One region of the Sporosarcina sp. QA0331 genome, then DNA from elsewhere that is predicted to be linked to it. Evidence: riboswitches for the same ligand, from Rfam matches in the RefSeq annotation. Region 1 holds a riboswitch; each other region holds the start of a gene.
The links. A riboswitch is a leader RNA that binds a small molecule or an ion and turns the genes downstream of it on or off. The one in region 1 is predicted to bind S-adenosylmethionine.
Positions count from the first base shown of each region.

Region 2: another riboswitch for S-adenosylmethionine. It lies ahead of AC0L13_RS00865 (O-acetylhomoserine aminocarboxypropyltransferase/cysteine synthase family protein); the one in region 1 lies ahead of metA (homoserine O-acetyltransferase MetA).
Region 3: another riboswitch for S-adenosylmethionine. It lies ahead of AC0L13_RS01740 (methionine ABC transporter ATP-binding protein); the one in region 1 lies ahead of metA (homoserine O-acetyltransferase MetA).

Region 1 is NZ_CM147850.1:1,207,339-1,213,662, forward strand. It holds gene AC0L13_RS05745 (glycerophosphodiester phosphodiesterase) at 1-105, opposite strand, end outside; gene AC0L13_RS05750 (AbrB/MazE/SpoVT family DNA-binding domain-containing protein) at 194-472, opposite strand; gene AC0L13_RS05755 (YitT family protein) at 668-1,525, shown strand; SAM riboswitch class I at 1,581-1,688, shown strand; gene metA (homoserine O-acetyltransferase MetA) at 1,884-2,792, shown strand; gene AC0L13_RS05765 (YetF domain-containing protein) at 2,898-3,611, shown strand; gene AC0L13_RS05770 (TetR/AcrR family transcriptional regulator) at 3,732-4,304, shown strand; gene AC0L13_RS05775 (DMT family transporter) at 4,394-4,735, shown strand; gene AC0L13_RS05780 (DMT family transporter) at 4,735-5,049, shown strand; gene AC0L13_RS05785 (NUDIX hydrolase) at 5,226-5,669, shown strand; gene AC0L13_RS05790 (hypothetical protein) at 5,730-6,107, shown strand; gene AC0L13_RS05795 (hypothetical protein) at 6,176-6,324, shown strand, end outside.
Region 2 is NZ_CM147850.1:157,775-164,098, forward strand. It holds gene AC0L13_RS00850 (sulfite exporter TauE/SafE family protein) at 1-562, shown strand, start outside; gene AC0L13_RS00855 (glycerol-3-phosphate acyltransferase) at 592-1,230, opposite strand; gene AC0L13_RS00860 (hypothetical protein) at 1,227-1,400, opposite strand; SAM riboswitch class I at 1,573-1,688, shown strand; gene AC0L13_RS00865 (O-acetylhomoserine aminocarboxypropyltransferase/cysteine synthase family protein) at 1,810-3,105, shown strand; gene AC0L13_RS00870 (homoserine dehydrogenase) at 3,161-4,147, shown strand; gene AC0L13_RS00875 (BCCT family transporter) at 4,197-5,714, opposite strand; gene AC0L13_RS00880 (helix-turn-helix domain-containing protein) at 5,981-6,211, opposite strand.
Region 3 is NZ_CM147850.1:335,421-341,744, forward strand. It holds gene AC0L13_RS01730 (MetQ/NlpA family ABC transporter substrate-binding protein) at 1-658, opposite strand, end outside; gene AC0L13_RS01735 (methionine ABC transporter permease) at 709-1,371, opposite strand; gene AC0L13_RS01740 (methionine ABC transporter ATP-binding protein) at 1,361-2,386, opposite strand; SAM riboswitch class I at 2,492-2,597, opposite strand; gene AC0L13_RS01745 (lysophospholipid acyltransferase family protein) at 2,929-3,486, shown strand; gene AC0L13_RS01750 (serpin family protein) at 3,568-4,815, shown strand; gene AC0L13_RS01755 (RAxF-45 family protein) at 4,889-5,008, shown strand; gene abc-f (ribosomal protection-like ABC-F family protein) at 5,305-6,324, shown strand, end outside.

The DNA of each region.
Region 1 (6,324 bases):
ATCGAATTCAACTCCAAAAACAGGGAGACGAGCTGCCTCCTTGAAGGCGGCAATCGTGTTTTCCGGATAGTTTCCGGATGCGCCCCTATGTGCAATAATCTTCATTTAGCTTCCTCCGTTTTCAAATATCAGATCATTTTTCTCGCAACAAAAGGGACACGGTCTTAACCGTTGCCCCTTCATTCGGAAATAGTCAATCCCAAGTTTTATTTGCTTCGATTTCTTTTTTCAGGATTTCCGCACCTTTAGGACTTATATACATGCCATTTGAAAGTTTTGTGTTTTCGGGGGTGATTTCTCCGGTTACGATGCACGCCGCATCCACCACATATTTTCGAAGAATGATCATATCATCGTCAACAAAGATTTCCATTGGTGCACCTTTTTCGAGCTTCAATGTATTTCTTAATTCTTTTGGGATTACAATCCGGCCAAGATGGTCGACTTTCCTGACAATACCTAAACTTCGCATAGTATCCTCCCTGACATTATGTTTTTGTGTACTTTTGTCTACAATTATACCAGTTAATTAGAAAAATACAAAAAAATGAATATACTCTCTTCTAGTCTCCTATTCTCTCTATTCCTCTTATCTATGCTTTAAAACGTTTCTGAACAACGTTTTTTCTGATAGAATAGTTAAGTCTTTTAAGAAAGGAGAACAATTATGTCATTCATCCAGAGAAAGTCGGTTGTTTTCGACTATGTCCAAATCATTATCGGAGCGACTTTGGTCGGTCTTTCGTTCAATATATTTTTATTGCCATCGCGCATTGCGGCGGGCGGCATTTCTGGTGTCAGTACGATCCTCTATGAATTATTCGGATACAATCCCGCATACGTCCAATGGCTTATTAATATCCCACTTATCGTTGTCGGGTTATTGCTTGCAGGAAAGGAATTCAGTGCAAAGACGATTGTCGGTACTTTTTTCGTACCATTTGTCATCTATTTGACGCACGGACTCCATTTGAATGTTGATAATCCGCTACTTAGTTCTATTTACGGCGGTATCATGCTCGGAATTGGACTGGGGATAGTGTATAGGGGGAATGGATCGACAGGAGGCACTGCCTTAATTGCCCAACTACTGAAAAAGTATACGGGCATTTCAAGCGGGTTTTCCCAATTGATTGTTGATGGGATTGTCGTTGTCACATCCGCTTTCGTATTCAATTTTGAACTTGCATTATACGCGCTTATGTCGATTTACGTAACGAGCAAAGTAATCGATTTCGTCCAACTGCAAACTTCACCGACAAAGCTCGTTCTCATCATTACGGAAAATGAAGAGAAAATCCAATCGGTCATTCAAAATGAAATTGACCGGGGTTTGACGAAAGTGAAGTCGACGGGAGGATATTCGAATGACGAGAAAACAATGATCTTTTGCGTCGTGGAACAGTCAGAAGCCGTCTACTTGAAAAAATTGCTTCAAACCGCGGAACCGTCGTCATTTGTCATTTTCTTGAACGCTTCAGAAATATTAGGACTTGGTTTTTCAAAAGCGAAAATTCATCGATGATAAAAAATCAGTATACAATTCGGATAATGATGATATAATAGTTTCAATTGAATATTTCTTATCAAGAGAAGCTGAGGGATTTGGCCCGATGAAGCTTCAGCAACCTCTGCGTCCGCAGGAAGGTGCTACCTCCAACAAGATGTTAAATCTTGAGAGATAAGAACGGAGAAGTTTTAAGCGAATCCTCGTTCCTATCTTATGGAACGGGGTTTTTTTAACGTCTAGACTTCGGGCGCCGTAGGCTTGGGTCATAAGTCAAAGCTGCTTTGTGGCAAAAAGCGCCACGCCGCATCTTCGCCTTATGCCTGTCGCCTATTGGCAGGCGCCCTGCGCTTTTGAATAATAAGGGGGAGACGAAATGCCAATCAATATACCTGAACATTTACCGGCACGCGAGTTGTTGAAAGAAGAGAGGATTTTCGTAATGGATGAAGGGCGGGCGACAACACAGGATATCCGCCCGTTAAATATTCTTATTTTGAATTTAATGCCAGAAAAAGAAAAAACAGAGCTTCAGCTGCTTCGACTGCTCGGCAATACGCCGCTGCAAGTGAATGTTATGTTTTTAAATACCGCAACGTATGAATCAAAAAATGTAAGCAAAAATCATTTGGACTCTTTCTATACAACATTCGAACACATCAAAAATAGACGTTATGATGGATTGATCATAACTGGAGCGCCGATTGAACATCTTGCGTTCGAGGATGTCGTTTACTGGGATGAATTAAAACAAATTATGGATTGGTCCAAAACAAATATCACTTCGACACTACATATTTGCTGGGGCGCACAAGCTGCCCTTTATCATCATTACGGTATCGATAAATTTGAATTGCCAAAAAAGCTATCGGGCATTTATAGTCATCAATTGACCGATCCGACTGTCGAATTGGCACGTGGCTTTAACGATCTGTTCTATGCACCCCATTCGCGGTATACGTCAGTGTCAATCGAGGAGATCGAGCAAGAGCAAGACCTTCAATTATTGGCAGTTTCAGAAGAAGCCGGCGCATTCATCATCCTTTCAAAGGACGGCAAACAGATCATGATTACGGGACATTTGGAATATGACGCATGCACGCTCGGCGAAGAATATGAGAGGGATCTAAAAAAAGGGATCGAAATTGAAATTCCTGAAAACTATTTCCCAGATGACAATCCAAAAAAGCAGCCATTGAATACATGGCGCTCCCATACACATCTTCTTTTCTCAAACTGGTTGAATTATTACGTGTATCAAGCGACACCGTTTGAATGGGAATAATATTTATAAGCAAAGCAGGGATTTTAGCGATTCCTGCTTTGCTTTTTTAATGCTGTATATTTTAATAGTTCAATCACACACTAGCTCTAGTGGAGGTGTGAACAGATGATTTCAGACGCAATTGAAAATATGGATTTTTGGGAAATGCTTTTTAGAACAACTTTTGCTTTTATCATTCTTATGATACTCGCCAGATTGATGGGGAAAAAACAGATTTCCCAGCTAACATTTTTCCATTACGTTACAGGTATTACAATAGGATCCATTGCTGCCGAGATATCTGCTCAATCAGAAACCCCTTTTTTAAATGGGGCAGTTGCGATGATTTGGTGGGCTTTATTAACGATATTCGTGAACTTATTAACGATGAAATCGAAAAAAGCGAGAATCATATTCGATGATCAGCCTACGATTATAATCCATAGAGGAAAAATAAGTGAACAAGGGATGAAGAAAGCCCGCCTCACATTGAATGATCTGAATATGATGCTCCGCGAGCAAAGTATTTTTACGGTCACAGACGTGAACTATGCCATTCTCGAAACGAACGGGCAATTAAGTGTCATGAAAAAAGCGAGCCAGGAAGCCGCTACCCGCAAAGATGTTAAAGCGCCTGGCCAAGAGCCAAAGTATATCCCGACAGAAATCATTTCGGACGGGAAATTGATCAAAGAAAACTTGACCGAGCTGAGCCTAACAGAAGAATGGGTATATGAGCAACTAAAGAAAAATGGAATCGGTAAAGTGGAACAAGTGTATTATGCGGAAATCCTTAAAGACGGAAGCCTCCATATCGATCAGCGAACAGAAGAAAAATAATTCAAGCTATAATCGTATTTAAAAACCGGGGGCTAAAATGTCTTCATGCCCCCGACTGTTAGTATTTCTATATATATGGTATAATGACTGACAGTCATTCAGTGGAAGGGTGGACGGCAATTGGATAAGAAAGAAAGAATCATAAAAGCGGCTATTGAAGTTTTTCGTGAGCAAGGCATCGAGAAGACAAAGATATCCGATATCGTGAAAGTGGCAGGGATTGCGCAAGGAACGTTCTATTTATATTTCCCATCGAAGTTGTCACTCATGCCAGCAATCGCTGAAGTCATGGTCGAAAAAACATTGGAGATTGTGATTGACAGAGTGTCGGATGATGCATCATTTCCAAAACAGATGGAGCAGCTCGTCGACGCAATTTTCGAAGTGAGTAAAGAATACCATGAAATTCAAGCACTCATATACTCAGGATTGGCATCAACGGAGCATCTGAAAAATTGGGAAACGGTTTACGCCCCATTTTACCAGTGGGTGAGTGATGGTCTCCAGCAAGCGATTGACGAAGGAGTAATCCGGAATTCCGTTAATCCCGACAGGACAGCTAGACTTGTCATCGGCCTAGTTGAATCTGCTGCTGAACAAATTTATTTATACGATACAGACAAAGAACACGAAGCGATCATCCAAAAGAACGAAGTGAAGAATTTTTTGAAACATGCCCTTGCCATTGACTAAATGGTTATCGGCTGGAAGTTATTATTACTAGGCAACTCGTCATCATTTAAAATGAATGACAGTCAGTCATTGAGTCAGGAGTTATTTATATGAACAAATCTTGGATTTATGTAGCGCTAACTAGTTTTTTTGAATTGGTTTGGATATTTGGTTTTAACATTGCATCTGAATGGTGGCATTGGGTTCCGATCATTGTTTTCATTGTTTTCGATTTTCAATTCCTGGCAAAAGCTTGTGAAAACCTTCCTACAGGCACCGTATATGCAATATTTGCAGCGGTAGGAACTGTAGGAACAGCTTTGATGGATGTTTTCTTATTCGGCGAAACGCTTGGAGTAGGCAAACTATTTTTCATTGTGATCTTAGTCATAGGAGTTATCGGATTAAAAATTGCTGATAATGCGGATGAAAAGAAAGGAATTGTGAAGTGATGGGTTGGTTATTTGTAAGTGTTGCAGCGATAAGCGAGTTTGTCGGCGTTGTCGGGTTGAATAAATATAGCGAACAAAAGACGTTCTTGAACGCGATTCTATTCGGCGGCGGCTTTGGATCAGCGTTCGTGTTTCTTTATATGTCTTTTAATTATTTACAAGTAAGCACAGCATATGCTGTATGGATAGGCATCGGAACAGCTGGCGCTGTGCTTATCAATATGCTGTTCTTCGGTGAATCAAAAAGCAAAGGACGTATCGCGAGCCTGCTTCTCATTATTATCGGTGTTGTCGGATTGAAAGCTTTATCATAAACTCTTGATATGTGAATGTAGAAAGGGGGAAGCGACTTGAAATATAAGTTGCTTCCCTCTTTTATTATGTCAAAGTAACTAGTAAGTTATATGTCAATATAATACAATTAGATAAAGTGTATATTTTTTTTACTTTCGAACAATTAATGACGGATCTGTATTCAAAGGAGAAGACGATGAACTATATCCAAGAGCTTAGAAGTATTATTGGAACGAAACCGATTATTGCACCCGGTTCAGCAATAACTGTGATGAATAATGAAAATGAATTATTACTGCAATTACGGTCAGACACACTCGATTGGGGAATTCCTGGCGGAGGTATGGAGTTGGGGGATAGCTTTGAAGAGACAGCTAAAAAAGAATTGTATGAAGAAACCGGGCTTATAGCAAACCAATTAGAAATAATAGGCGTAGCTTCAGGCAAGGAATTTTATTATAAATTTCCTCATGGAGACGAGATTTACAATGCAACTGTCATATTCAAAGCTGGCGATGTAACAGGAACATTAGAAAAAGATGAAGAGGGTTTGGAGATCGGTTATTTTCCATTAGATACATTGCCTGACTTAAACTACACTACCGAAAAAATATTGGAGAAGATTGAGTACTTGAAGTAGGCAATACACCAGACGAACTAATGCTTAATGAAAAGGAGAGTTGCGAGGGGGAGGGGTGTTATGTTCAGTGAGAAAAAGAAGTTGAAAGATATTATTATTTTCTTAGTAGCAGTCTTACTAATCAACGGTGGGTTTTTGTATTATATCCATTTCTACACACCTAAAAATTCACTTGAATTATATCAAGATATTAATTCTGCGGACAGTATGGAAGAGGTGCAACAATTATTCTTAGACGGTTATGAACCAAATATTTCAGAAGATGATTTAACATATATCCAAGATCATACGGCTAATAGAGTAGGGCAGTTTACACTCTTCGAGTACAATGCAAAGTCATATGTAATTATGACGTCTCCCAGAACTAAAAAGTTAAAGGTTCTCGCTGTGGAAGAATTGCCTGAAGATATTAGAGTATTCTTTTCGGAACTTAATTGAGAATTTGCTCGACTTATGGGCAGCGATAATTGAATATAGTTGTAAGGAAATTGTATGGAAGTACCTATATGAAACTGAATTTAAATGGAGGAGTCATGTTAACTTCTACAATAATCCTTGGTTGGATAGGAGTATTAATATTTTTGATTATTATCTCTACATTTAAGAAGATGGCAAAAAGTAATGAATATGCTTTCTTGCATCTCTTAATGGCACT
Region 2 (6,324 bases), 1.0 Mb from region 1:
CCGGAAAGGCGGATATCTTAACAAGACATTGATCATTTATATGGGAAGTGCGATTTTAGTCGGAAGCTTTATCGGAGGGTATGGTTCCAATTTGATATCAGAAGGAAGCATCAATCTCGTGTATGGCATTTTGGCAACGATTGCGGCCGTCATGATGTTCATTCCGAAAAAAGGACTGGATGATATTCCGGCGGATCAAGTCGTTTTCAATAAATGGCTTGCAGCCGTACTTGCTTTCATCGTCGGCATTGCTGCTGGGATTGTCGGAGCTGCAGGTGCTTTTATTCTAGTTCCGATCATGCTCGTCGTTTTGAAAATCCCGACACGCATGACAATTGCAACGTCACTTGCTATCACATTCATCTCATCGATCGGTTCGACGGTAGGGAAGATCGTGACTGACCAAGTTCTTTACGGACCAGCCGCCATCATGATTGTAGCGAGTATCCTTGCTGCTCCACTAGGGGCAAAGGCGGGACAGAAGATGAATACGAAAATATTGCAGGGTATATTGGCGGTGTTGATTTTAGGGACGGCTGTGAAGATTTGGTTGGATTTTTGATAAGGATAGCATAAGAAAAAACAGAAGCCTCATTCCGAGTGCTTCTGTTTTTTCTTGAATGATGCACGAATCCGTGGTTCAGTCCCTTTTCGAATTCGCTTGAAGTTTTCGATATGCTTCCAGATCGCCATTAAGGAAAGCAACACGGCAATCAGTATCGGCCAATAACCATCGAGCCAAACGGCCATGACGAAGAGAGTAATATAGAGCATGAAGACGCCGATGACAAGAATGTCGGTGAGAAGGGCAACCAGTATGAATAAAGCAAGCCCGGCAAGCCCGAATCGCCAATCGATGGCGAAAAGTACACCGATTACGGTAGCCGTTCCTTTACCACCGTTGAACTTCATATAGAACGGAAAATTATGGCCGAATATAACGGCTGCGCCGACAACAAATAATAACAATATGATAGATTCTACAGGCAGTCCGAAATGTCCTGCTAGCAATCTTACCGCAATGACCGCGAGAACGCCTTTGCCGATATCAATTAATGCAACAAGAGCGCCATACCGTTTCCCGAGAACAATCATCGCATTCGACGCCCCAGCATTTTTCACACCAGTCTCTTTTAAATTAACCCCAGAAATCCAATGTGCAACTGTCGAACCGTGCAAGCAGCCGACTAAATAACCACAAATGACTATGCCCAAAATCCATAACGTCATATAAATCCTCCAAAATTAATATATTCATATGCACCAACGTCCAAAGCCTGTTGAATCGCGTCCAAAGCAAGTAGCTGCACGTCCAAAGAAGGCCCTCCCGCGTCCAAAGTGAGTGTCTGCGCGTCCAAAGAGGGTGCTTCCGTGTCCAAAGCAAGTGTCCACGCGACCAAAGAGGCAGGTTCCACGTCCGATGCAAGCACACCTGCGCCGTCAGTCCAATTACTAAAACTATTATAACATCAGAGATAAAGCGGAAGTTTCAGAAAAAAATAAATTCACCTCTTGACTTTTCAAAAAGAGTCTCCTATACTGTTCAACAAGATGAAAAACTGAATACCCAAACTCTTATCAAGAGCGGCGGAGGGACTAGGCCCTGCGATGCCCGGCAACCGGCAAGTGACGAACTTGCAAAGGTGCTACTTCCTACAGATTCGTGCAAACGGTCTGAAAGATAAGAGGAGGAATAAGCGAAAGCGTAACCCTTCTCTTAGCGAAAGGGGTTATTTTTTTTATTCCAAAAACCCCCAACGCCTCCGCATTGCCTTTTCATCTTAAAAAAATCCACTGGAGGTAATAAAAATGACAAACCAACTTCAACCAGAAACTCTTCTTTTACACGGAGGCCAAAAGCCGGATCCTATTACAGGTTCACGCGCTGTGCCGATCCACCGTACTACTGCATTTGTTTTCCGCGATACTGAACATGCCCAAAACTTATTCGGCTTGCAAGAAGCAGGCAATATTTACACAAGAATCACGAATCCGACTGTTGCTGTCTTTGAAGAAAGAGTTGCACTTTTAGAAGGTGGAACAGCCGCTGTCGCTCTTTCTTCCGGTATGGCCGCTATCGCCTTTTCCATTTTGAACATTGCTGGAGTTGGGGACGAGATCGTCGCGGCGGGCAACCTATACGGTGGAACGTATAATCTATTCGCCGTCACGCTTCCTCGCTACGGCATCAATGTAAAATTCGTCGATGCAGAAAACCCTGAAAACTTCCGTGCTGCAATCACGGACAAAACAAAAGCGATATTCGCTGAAACAATCGGGAACCCGAGCCTTCAAGTGCTCGATATCGAAGCGGTCGCAAACATTGCGCATGAGAATGAAATCCCGTTCATCATCGATAACACATTTGCATCCCCATACGGATCGAATCCAATCGAGTTCGGGGCGGACGTTGTCATTCATTCCGCGACGAAATGGATCGGCGGCCATGGAACAACAATCGGCGGCGTCGTTGTAGACGCGGGGAAATTCGACTGGACGAGAGGGAAATTCCCTGGCTTTACAGAGCCTGATACAACGTACAACGGACTTCGATACGGTATTGACACTGCGGCAGCTGCATTTGCGACAAAGCTTCGCGTCCAATTACTGCGCGACTTCGGGCCTTGCCTAGATCCGGATAGTGCTTTCAACTTCCTACAAGGGCTAGAGACGCTTCATTTGCGTGTTACTCGTCATAACGAAAATGCCGTTAAAGTGGCTGAGTTCCTAAAATCGCATCCATCTGTAGAGTGGGTAACATACGCAGGATTGGAAGACCATCCGACGTATGAAAATGCTAAGAAATACTTGAAAAATGGCTTCGGCTCCATCATCGTCTTCGGTATTAAAGGTGGACGTGAAGCAGGACGCAAAGTGATCGACAATATTACGTTGTGGTCACACGTAGCGAATGTAGGGGATGCAAAATCACTTATCATCCATCCTGCATCGACGACACATCAGCAATTGTCTGCTGAGGACTTGAAAAAGACGGGAACGCCAGAAGAATTGATCCGTCTGTCTGTCGGACTTGAGTCTACGGAAGATACGATTGCAGACTTGCAGCAGGCGATTGAGAAAGCTGCGCCTGTCGAAGTCCGATAATAGAGCGACTTTGATTTAAAATGACAAAGCAAAGTTAGGAAGGAAGGGTGGTATAATGCCGTCAATTAAAGTGGCCATACTCGGTTTTGGTACGGTCGGTGAAGGTGTGTATAGAATCCTGCAGGAGAAGCGGGAGGAGATTAAAGAGAGCACTGGTTTCACAGTTGATGTCGTATCCATCCTTGTGAAAGACAAGGCGAAAAGACGCAAGCCGATTCAAGGAGCGAAATTCACCGACGACATTCAGGAAATATGGAATAATCCCGAAATCGATGTTATCTTCGAAGCAATTGTCGGGGAAGAGCCTGCCTATACGTTTTTGTCGGAAGCGATTGAGAAGGGCTGCCACATTATTACTGCGAATAAAAAGATGTTCGCTAAACACGGACCTGCATTACTGAAGCATGCAGAATTCCGCAATGTGCAAGTCGGATTCGAAGCGACAACAGCTGGCGGCGTCCCGATTATCCGGACAGTGACAAATCTTATTGCAGGCGACCGTATCAAACGGATTCAAGGTATTTTAAACGGGACGTCAAATTTCATTTTGACAAAAATGCGTAAAGAAGGTTCTTCGTTCAAAGCAGCTCTCTTGCATGCCCAGAAAAACGGGTACGCGGAAGCGGATCCTGCGGATGACGTGGACGGTACGGACGCTTTCCGCAAGCTGATGATTTTAAGTTCGCTCGCTTTCGGCAGGCAGCCCGATTGGGATGACGTACCGGTTATCGGAATTGATCATTTGGAGTCAATCGATATTATCGATGCATCCAAAGGTGATCTTCGCTATCGCCACGTAGCTGATATTTGGAAGGACAAAAAAGGAAAGCTGCAAGCGACGGTAGGACCGGTTTTGATCGGGGCGGATCATCCGCTGTACAGCATAGACGGTGTCGACAATGCAATCATTGTAGATACCGAGTATTTAGGACCGTTAACTTTGGTAGGACCCGGCGCTGGCATGTATCCAACAGGAAGTGCAATGATTGCCGATTTATTGCATATTATTCGTCAACACGAATCAGTTCTAGTGCCGAACTAAAAAAGTGGAGGAGGAATCTTAGATTCCACCCTCCACTTTTTTGTTTTCATTATACGCTGTCTTTCACTTTCTGTTTTCTTGGTCGCTCACTCTTAGGCCGTTCACTTTGCAATGCTTTGATCAGAGAAACGATCATTAGCAAAATGATGAAGGAGAACGGCAAGGCGGCAATGATGATCGTGTTTTGGAGCGCAGTCAATCCGTTTACGGATAATAGTATAATCGCAATGGCTGACTGGATGACACCCCAAATAATCTTCACGTTATTCGGCGGGGTCAATGAACCATACGTGGACTGCATGCCTAATACGAACGTCGCTGAGTCCGCGGAAGTGATGAAAAACGATGCAATGAGAAGAACTGCGACTACAGAAATGAAGAATGACCATGGCATCGAATGGAACATTTCAAAAATCGTTAGTTCAGTATCTGTTTTCGCTAAGTCTGCAATCCCTTCACGTTGCATATTGATAGCGGTTGTCCCGAAAGCTGAAAACCAGAAAGCACTCAAAATGGTTGGTGCCAACATGACCACAACCATGAATTCCCTGATCGTTCTTCCTTTCGATACACGTGCGATAAACATGCTGACAAATGGTGCCCAAGAGATCCACCAAGCCCAATAGAAGATCGTCCAGGTATCAAGCCATTCACGGTGAGCATCGTTCAATGGAGCAGTACGGAAACTCATCGAAACGAGATTGGCAAGATAACCTCCAATTGAATCGGTGAACACATTGAATATAAGCAAAGTCGGCCCTACGATGAGGACGAAGCCTAATATGGCAAGAGCAAGAATCAGGTTTGTATTCGACAAATACTTAATCCCTTTGCTAAGCCCTGACCAAGCGGACATCACAAAAAGTACTGTGACGACTGCAATAATTATTAGTTGTGAAGAAAACCCGATTGTAAAGCCAAAAAGATAATTCAGCCCTGCGTTAATTTGAACAGCACCGAAGCCGAGAGAAGTGGCAACGCCAAAAGCTGTTGCAAAAACGGCAAGTACATCAACGAGGACACCCCATGGGCCCTCCATTTTTTTACCGAAAATCGGCTTCAATGTTGCTGAAATTAACCCCGGTTCTCCTTTGCGGAATTGGAAATAGGCAAGTGCAAGACCGACGATTCCGTACATCGCCCATACATGCAAGCCCCAATGGAAAAACGAGTAGCGCATTGCCTCTTTGAAGGCTGCGTCTGAATTAGGCTCGGCTGTAGCAGGATTGATGGCGTAATGGGATAACGGTTCCGCAGCCCCGTAAAAGACTAGCCCGATGCCCATACCTGCAGAGAACAGCATGGCAATCCAAGTGATCATCGTAAACGCTGGACGGTCCGTATCTTGACCTAAACGCACTTTTCCAAAGGGACTAAAAATGAAGAAAAGGCTAAGCACAAGAAGAAATGAAAGCAGAAGCATGTAATACCATCCGAATGAAGATGAAACGAAGGATTTTATGGAAGTTGTGACGGCTTCAAAACTTTCCGCCGCAGCCACTCCATAGCCGACCGCCAAGATGATCAGGCCGATTGTTATATAAAATACATTTGATATTTTTCGCATGTTTCCCCCTATGGATCATGAATTTTTGAAACGACTACATACTATACCAATCATATAGCAGGAAAGCAAAAGGGGTGAAAATGTAAACACTTACACAAACAGCTTGTTTTATTTTTTTATAAACATGTATAAAGTGCATCCGGTAGGTGTCTGGTGGGAATAAATAGAAAGTTCTGGATTGTGAATCCGGTTTAGATTGAATAAAAAAAATGTGTCTTTTTGACTAGAGCACATCCCTGTTTTCATTTTACCCCTTATACCGACTTTTAATCCTCGTCTTTAATATCAAGATCTGGAGGCAATGGTTCACTCAAATAGTCTTCAATCTGCTTTTTTAACGTCTCGAGCTGATTGAAATAAGTGCCAAACTGACTTTGATTTATAAGATATTGTTCGCCGTCATGCACAGCTCGTATGCGTCCTCCCCAAACATACTTCCGGACTTGCTCGACCGGCATCCCTAAATATTCTGCTGTTTCTTCAATTGTCATATACATACCAAAACTCTCCTTCTGTTTTCTTTACATTATAAACGAATACTACCGATAGCCTTCCTTCCTTTATATTTTGCATGTACTTGGGCAATTTAAAAAGAACTAGACGAATGGAG
Region 3 (6,324 bases), 870 kb from region 1:
CACTGTCGCCATCTTCCAAAAAGATTGGATCCTCAATAGGATTGAACCCGGCCTGTCCAGCGATCCCGTTGTTGATAAGGGATGCTGCAACATCTTGTAGTACACGGGGCGTCTGTTGCGCAACCATAGGGATGATTTCCAAGTTTTTAGGGTTCTCTTCTATGGATGTTGTATCTCCGAAAAGTCCAGTGCCTTCTTTTAATTTGATGAGGCCTGCAGTTTCCAATAATCGTAAAGCACGTCCTAAATTAGAAGGGTCATCGGGAACCGCAATTTTGTCGCCTTCTTTTATGTCGGAAATATCGTCAAGCTTATCGGAATAAATGCCGAGCGGAGCGATAACAGTTGAACCAATCGGTACGATATCAACATTGTTCTCTTCAGCAAATTGACTTAAAAATGCGATATGCTGGAATGAATTCAAATCGATGTCGCCATTGGCAAGCGCATTGTTCGGTAATGTGTAGTCCGCGAATTCTTTCAACTCAATTGTAATGCCTTCTTCTTTCGCCAACTCTTTTAGCACATTCCACTGCTCACCGTCTGCTCCAGTAACACCAATTACTACAACATCATCGTTAGCAGATCCATTATTACCGCAGGCAGCAAGAATGGATAGCAGTAAAAGAATTCCAAGTGATTTAATAATGTTTTTCATAGTGAATCCTCCAATTGTTTTTTATTTAAAAATGTTTCAATTTGAATTTGTTAACGGCGCATCACTTTCTTAGATAAGAAGTTTCCGATCCATTGCGCAAACTGAACAAGAATAATCAGAATAACGACCGTAACAAACATGACTGAACTGTCGAATCGTTGGTAGCCATGCGTCATCGCAACGTGGCCCAATCCGCCACCGCCAACTGTCCCTGCAACAGCTGAAAAGTCGATCAAACCGACCGTAACGAAAGTCAATCCAAGGATGAGTGGTCCAAGCGCTTCAGGGATCAATACTGTGAAAATGATTTGGCGCGGACTTGCTCCCATTGCTTCAGCAGCTTCGATGACACCCGGATCGATACTGATCAAGTTGTTTTCGACGACTCTTGCGACAACGAACGATGCAGCAATCGTCATTGGGAAAATGGCAGCCGCCGTCCCGATCGTCGTTCCAATCACTTCGCGTGTAACAGGTGAAAGAACGAAAAGCAAAATGATGAAAGGAATCGGACGAATGATGTTAATAAAGAAATTTAGTAAACCTGAAATGAACCGATTTTCAAGTATATTTCCTTCTCTTGTGGTAAACAGAAGAATGCCTAATGCCATCCCGATAATTGAACTAAAAACCAAAGTTCCTAAAACCATCGTAATCGTTTCACCGGTCGCCTCTACAATACGAATCCAAAACGTCTCCCAATTAACTTTCATTTGTATTCACCTCCTCAATGTCCACGATATCTTTCAATTCCTGGATACAAGCTGTCACTGCATCATTTTTTCCTTCGAATGAAACGACTAGATTGCCAAAAAACTGTTGCTGCAGTTCCCGGATAGAACCGTAAATGATATTGAAATCAATTTGATGCTTTCGAGTAACTGTTGATAAAATAGGGTCGCTTGCCCGTTCCCCTTTGAAAATGATGCGGTACAAAGTGGTTCCGCCTTTTGCCCGCCATTCATTAAGCAGTTGAGGGGAGGGCAAGCTTTGTTCAGTGGCGGCTATGAATTCTTTTGTCGTTGCATGCTGAGGATTGGTAAATGTTTCGAACACTTCGCCTTGTTCAATAACTATCCCCGTCTCCATTACGGCAACACGGTTGCAGACAGATTGGATAACCTGCATTTCGTGTGTGATCAGCAGGATTGTAATCCCTAATTCCCGATTCACTTTTTGCAATAGATTCAAAATATCACGCGTCGTGTTCGGGTCAAGTGCGGACGTCGCTTCGTCGCATAGCAGAATTTCCGGGTCTGTTGCAAGTGCGCGGGCAATGCCGACACGCTGTTTTTGCCCTCCTGATAATTGCTCGGGATAACTTTTCGCTTTATCCGCAAGACCTACGAATTGAAGAAGTTGTTTCACTTTTGCGTTCCGTTCTGCTTTAGGTACCTTTGATAGTTTCAAAGGGTATTCGACATTTTGTTCCACAGTGCGGGAAGAAAAGAGATTGAAGTTTTGAAATACCATTCCGATCTTTCTGCGCACTCCCCGAAGCTGTTTAGGCTTCAGTTCATGCAAGGGAGTTTTTTTGATAAGAATTTTCCCTTCAGTCGGACGTTCCAGGCCGTTGACAAGTCGGATCAATGTGCTCTTTCCGGCCCCGCTGAATCCGATAATGCCAAAAATATCGCCTTCCTCAACGTCAAATGTCACCTTTTTGACTGCTTCGACTTTCCTGTTTCCGACAACAAATGTTTTCGATACATTTTCGAATGTAATCATAAAATCCCCTCCAAATAAAAACGCCTTCTTTTTCCATATCTATAAGAAGATATGAAAAAAGAAGGCGTTTCTACTAAATTTGTAGAATATGAAAAAGCTTCTCTCTTCTTATCTTCCAAACAGAAAACTGTTTGCAGGAATTGGCACGTAGTTTAAAAAAACCGTTGCCGAGATGTCATAGGGCCTGTCCCTCAATCTCTCTTGATAAGAAATTTTGTATGAAATTTGAATTGCTTACAACTTTACCACGATTAAAAATAATGTCAACTAAGTTTATTAGTTTTGTTGAAGATTAAATATATAAATAAGTCTAATTATTATAAGTGGAGGAAGGATGAAGTTCCGTTCTTCTTGGTACGATGACGGTTTATATTCAATTAAATTTGTTGCATTTAACCGCAAAAAGTACCTGTCAATTTTGAAGGTAAACGTGGATTTTTTCGATCATACAAGCGGGATAAGTGCCTGGTTAGTTGTAAAATAATGTAGTTAGTTTATAATTAGTACCAGGTACTAAATGTTGATGATAACGGGAGGGCAACATGTATAAATTAACAGCCGCATTGGCAAAGTTCATCTTTTTCATCATTATCAAAATCGAATTAAAGAATATACACAAACTACCTGAAAATGGGGGATACGTAATTACGTGTGCACATCGAGGATGGTTGGAAATTATCGCGCTCGGTATTTCATTGCCTCGACCGATTCACTTCATGGCAAAGAAGGAACTCTTTAGAATAAAAATAGTTGCTGCTTTCTTAACGAACATTAAAGCTTTTCCAATTGACCGTGAAAACCCGTCACCTAGTAGTATTAAAAAGCCTATAAAATTACTGAAGTCCGGAGAAATTGTTGGGATATTTCCAAGTGGAACAAGGACAGCAGAGGGTGCCCCAGCAAAGCGCGGAGCCGTCACCATAGCTGGTCTGGCAAGAGTCCCGATTGTTCCGGTCACATATAAAGGGCCAGCGAATTTGAAAGACATTTGGAAATGCCGAAAAGCGACAATCACAATTGGCGATCATTTCTTTGTCGAGAAAGCGGGCAAAGAAGAAATCAGTACATATACGGAGAAATTAGAAAGGGAAATCAATTAGCTTGAAAATATAGAAGCAGGCATGTTTCTTGTAACCTTTTCCATCCCGATGAAGTCTACGTTTACAAGGACGGTGATTCATTTGAAAAGGAAATTTACCGCTTCACTTATTGGAATGATCCTATTGCTGCCTATGACGGGCTGTGGAACAAGTACTAATCAAAGCAGTCTTCAAATTGCTGAAGGAGTTGAATTTGGAGAAATGGATTATGAAACAATCGTTGAACCGAACAACGAATTGGGCTTCAAGTTACTAAAAGAAATCGAAGCGGATGATGACGGTAATCTGTTCATTTCTCCGACGAGTCTAATGATGGCGCTGGCGATGGTTTATAACGGCGCGGACGGAGTGACGAAGGAAGAAATCTCGAAAGCTTTACAAATGGAAGGGATAGACCCGATAGACCTGAATAAAGCAAATGCCTCCTTTATGACGATGCTGAATAAAGACAACGACGCCATTCAACTTCAAGTCGCCAACTCCATTTGGCTAAACGACCAATATAAGTTTCAAGACGGATTTGCTAATCAATCAAAGGATTATTTCAACGCGAAAATCATGGAAATTGACATTACGAGCAATGATTCGCCAAAACAAATCAATGACTGGGTGAAAAAAGCGACAAATGGCAAAATCGACAAAATGGTCGATGAACCGTTGGATGATAATCTAGTTGCGATGCTGTTGAACGCCATTTATTTCAAAGGAGATTGGACATATCCATTTGATAAAAAAGAGACTAATGATAAAGCGTTCTATCTCAATGACGGAACTGATAAAGAAGTATCTTTCATGAAGTTGCAGGAGAAGTTATTGTACATGGCGAACAGTGAATTCCAAGCCATTCAACTGCCGTATGCGGATGGCGAAATGAGCATGACAGTCATCTTGCCGAATGAAGGCGTTGGTTTAGATGTATTTCAAAGTACTTTAACAAATGGTAAATGGGAAGAAATTCAATCGGGGATGAATAGCACGCGTGGAACGATTCTTCTTCCGAAGTTCAAAATGTCGTATGAAACGGAACTAAATGATGCACTGGAAGCCCTCGGCATGGTAAGCGCATTCTCTGGTAATGCAGATTTTAGCAAGATGGTTGAAGGTGATGCTTCGCTGTTCATTAGCAAAGTTAAACAAAAAACATATATCGATGTGAATGAAGAAGGAACCGAAGCAGCTGCTGTGACAGGTATTCAAGTGGACACTACTTCTGCGCCTGTAGACGACCCATTCGTCATGGATGTGAACCGACCGTTTTTCTTTGCGATTACCGATGATGAAACAGGAGTTGTTTTGTTCATGGGCGTTGTCGCGAATCCTGAAATGTAGAAAAATTCAATTGTGAAAACGAAACATTCATGCTAAACTATTCTTACTATAAATCGGACGGAGGTGAGGAATGATGTTGGACACTGTGTATGCACGTGAAAGTTTACTGGAATATTTAGCCACTTCATGTGCGATTACTCATGAAATTACCGTCAACGGGATACGTATGCCCTTTTTTAGACAATTTCAGTAATCACACAGCTGTTTAGCACATCATTTCTTACTATTGAAGTAGGAAGGGATTGCTCAGTGGCAGTCTAATATTGTAGACAATCTCATTATTCTTTGGTGCGTTCCTCAGACTGATTGAAAGCGCTTGTCAGTCGAGGCGCGCAGGATGAGGCGGAAGCGAATAGAACTTTAGTTCATGAGCTTACAACGAATCCAAGCAACGAAGAATGCGAGCGCTTGTCAACAGTCTGAGGCTGCCTAGACGCAGTCTTTTTTTGTGCTTTCCTTGCTGTGAAATCAGAGAGGAAGCGGAAAATTATGATCTGTACAATACAACAAGTAAGCAAAATGTTAGGTGGCAACACCATTTTTGAAAATCTTTCATTGGACATTAAAACAGGTGACAAACTAGGTGTCGTCGGACGAAACGGAAGCGGGAAAACGACGTTATTCAAGCTCATTGCGGATGTCGAACGGCCGGATGCTGGGCGCATCCATTTTAAGAAAGGTTCCAAAATCGGATATTTATCGCAAATCCCTTCATTCGAACAGCCGATGACCGGATATGAAGTGCTTCAAAGCGCATTTGCGGAATTAAGAACCATTCAACAGCAGCTATCCGAAATGGAAATGGAATTATCGAATCCGGATACGGCGGACATGGAGCGGCTGCTTCTTCGATACGGCCAATTGCAGGATGAGTTTGTCCGTCGCGACGGGTACGCGATGGATTCGGAAATCGAAAAGATTATTAACGGTCTACAATTACGTGCGTTCGTCGAGCAGGATTTCAGCCAGATGAGCGGCGGGGAACAGACGAAAATCATGTTAGGGAAGCTACTGCTCACAGAGCCGGATTTACTTCTATTAGATGAACCTACGAACCATTTGGATCTATTCGCGGTCGAATGGCTGGAGGCATATTTAACGGAATATGCAGGGACAGTCGTCATCATTTCACATGACCGTTATTTCCTTGATAACGTCGTGACAAAGATAGCGGATCTGGAAGACGGAGAGCTTCATCTGTACTACGGCAATTACAGTTCATTCGTCAAAGAAAAAGAAGAGCGGCTCCTGCGCGAATTCCAGGACTATGAGGAGCAACAGAAGAAGATCAAGAAAATGAAAGAGGCAATCAAGCGGCTTCGTATATGGGCGAACGAAGCGAATCCGCCGAATGCGGGTTTGCATCGGCAAGCGAGAAATATGGAGCGGGCGCTTGAACGAATGGAGAAGCTGCGGAAGCCGTTAATTGATCCTCGAAAAATGGCATTGTCCTTTGAGGCTGCGCCGAGAAGCGGCAAGGAAGTCGTCATCATGCAAGAAGCTGTAAAA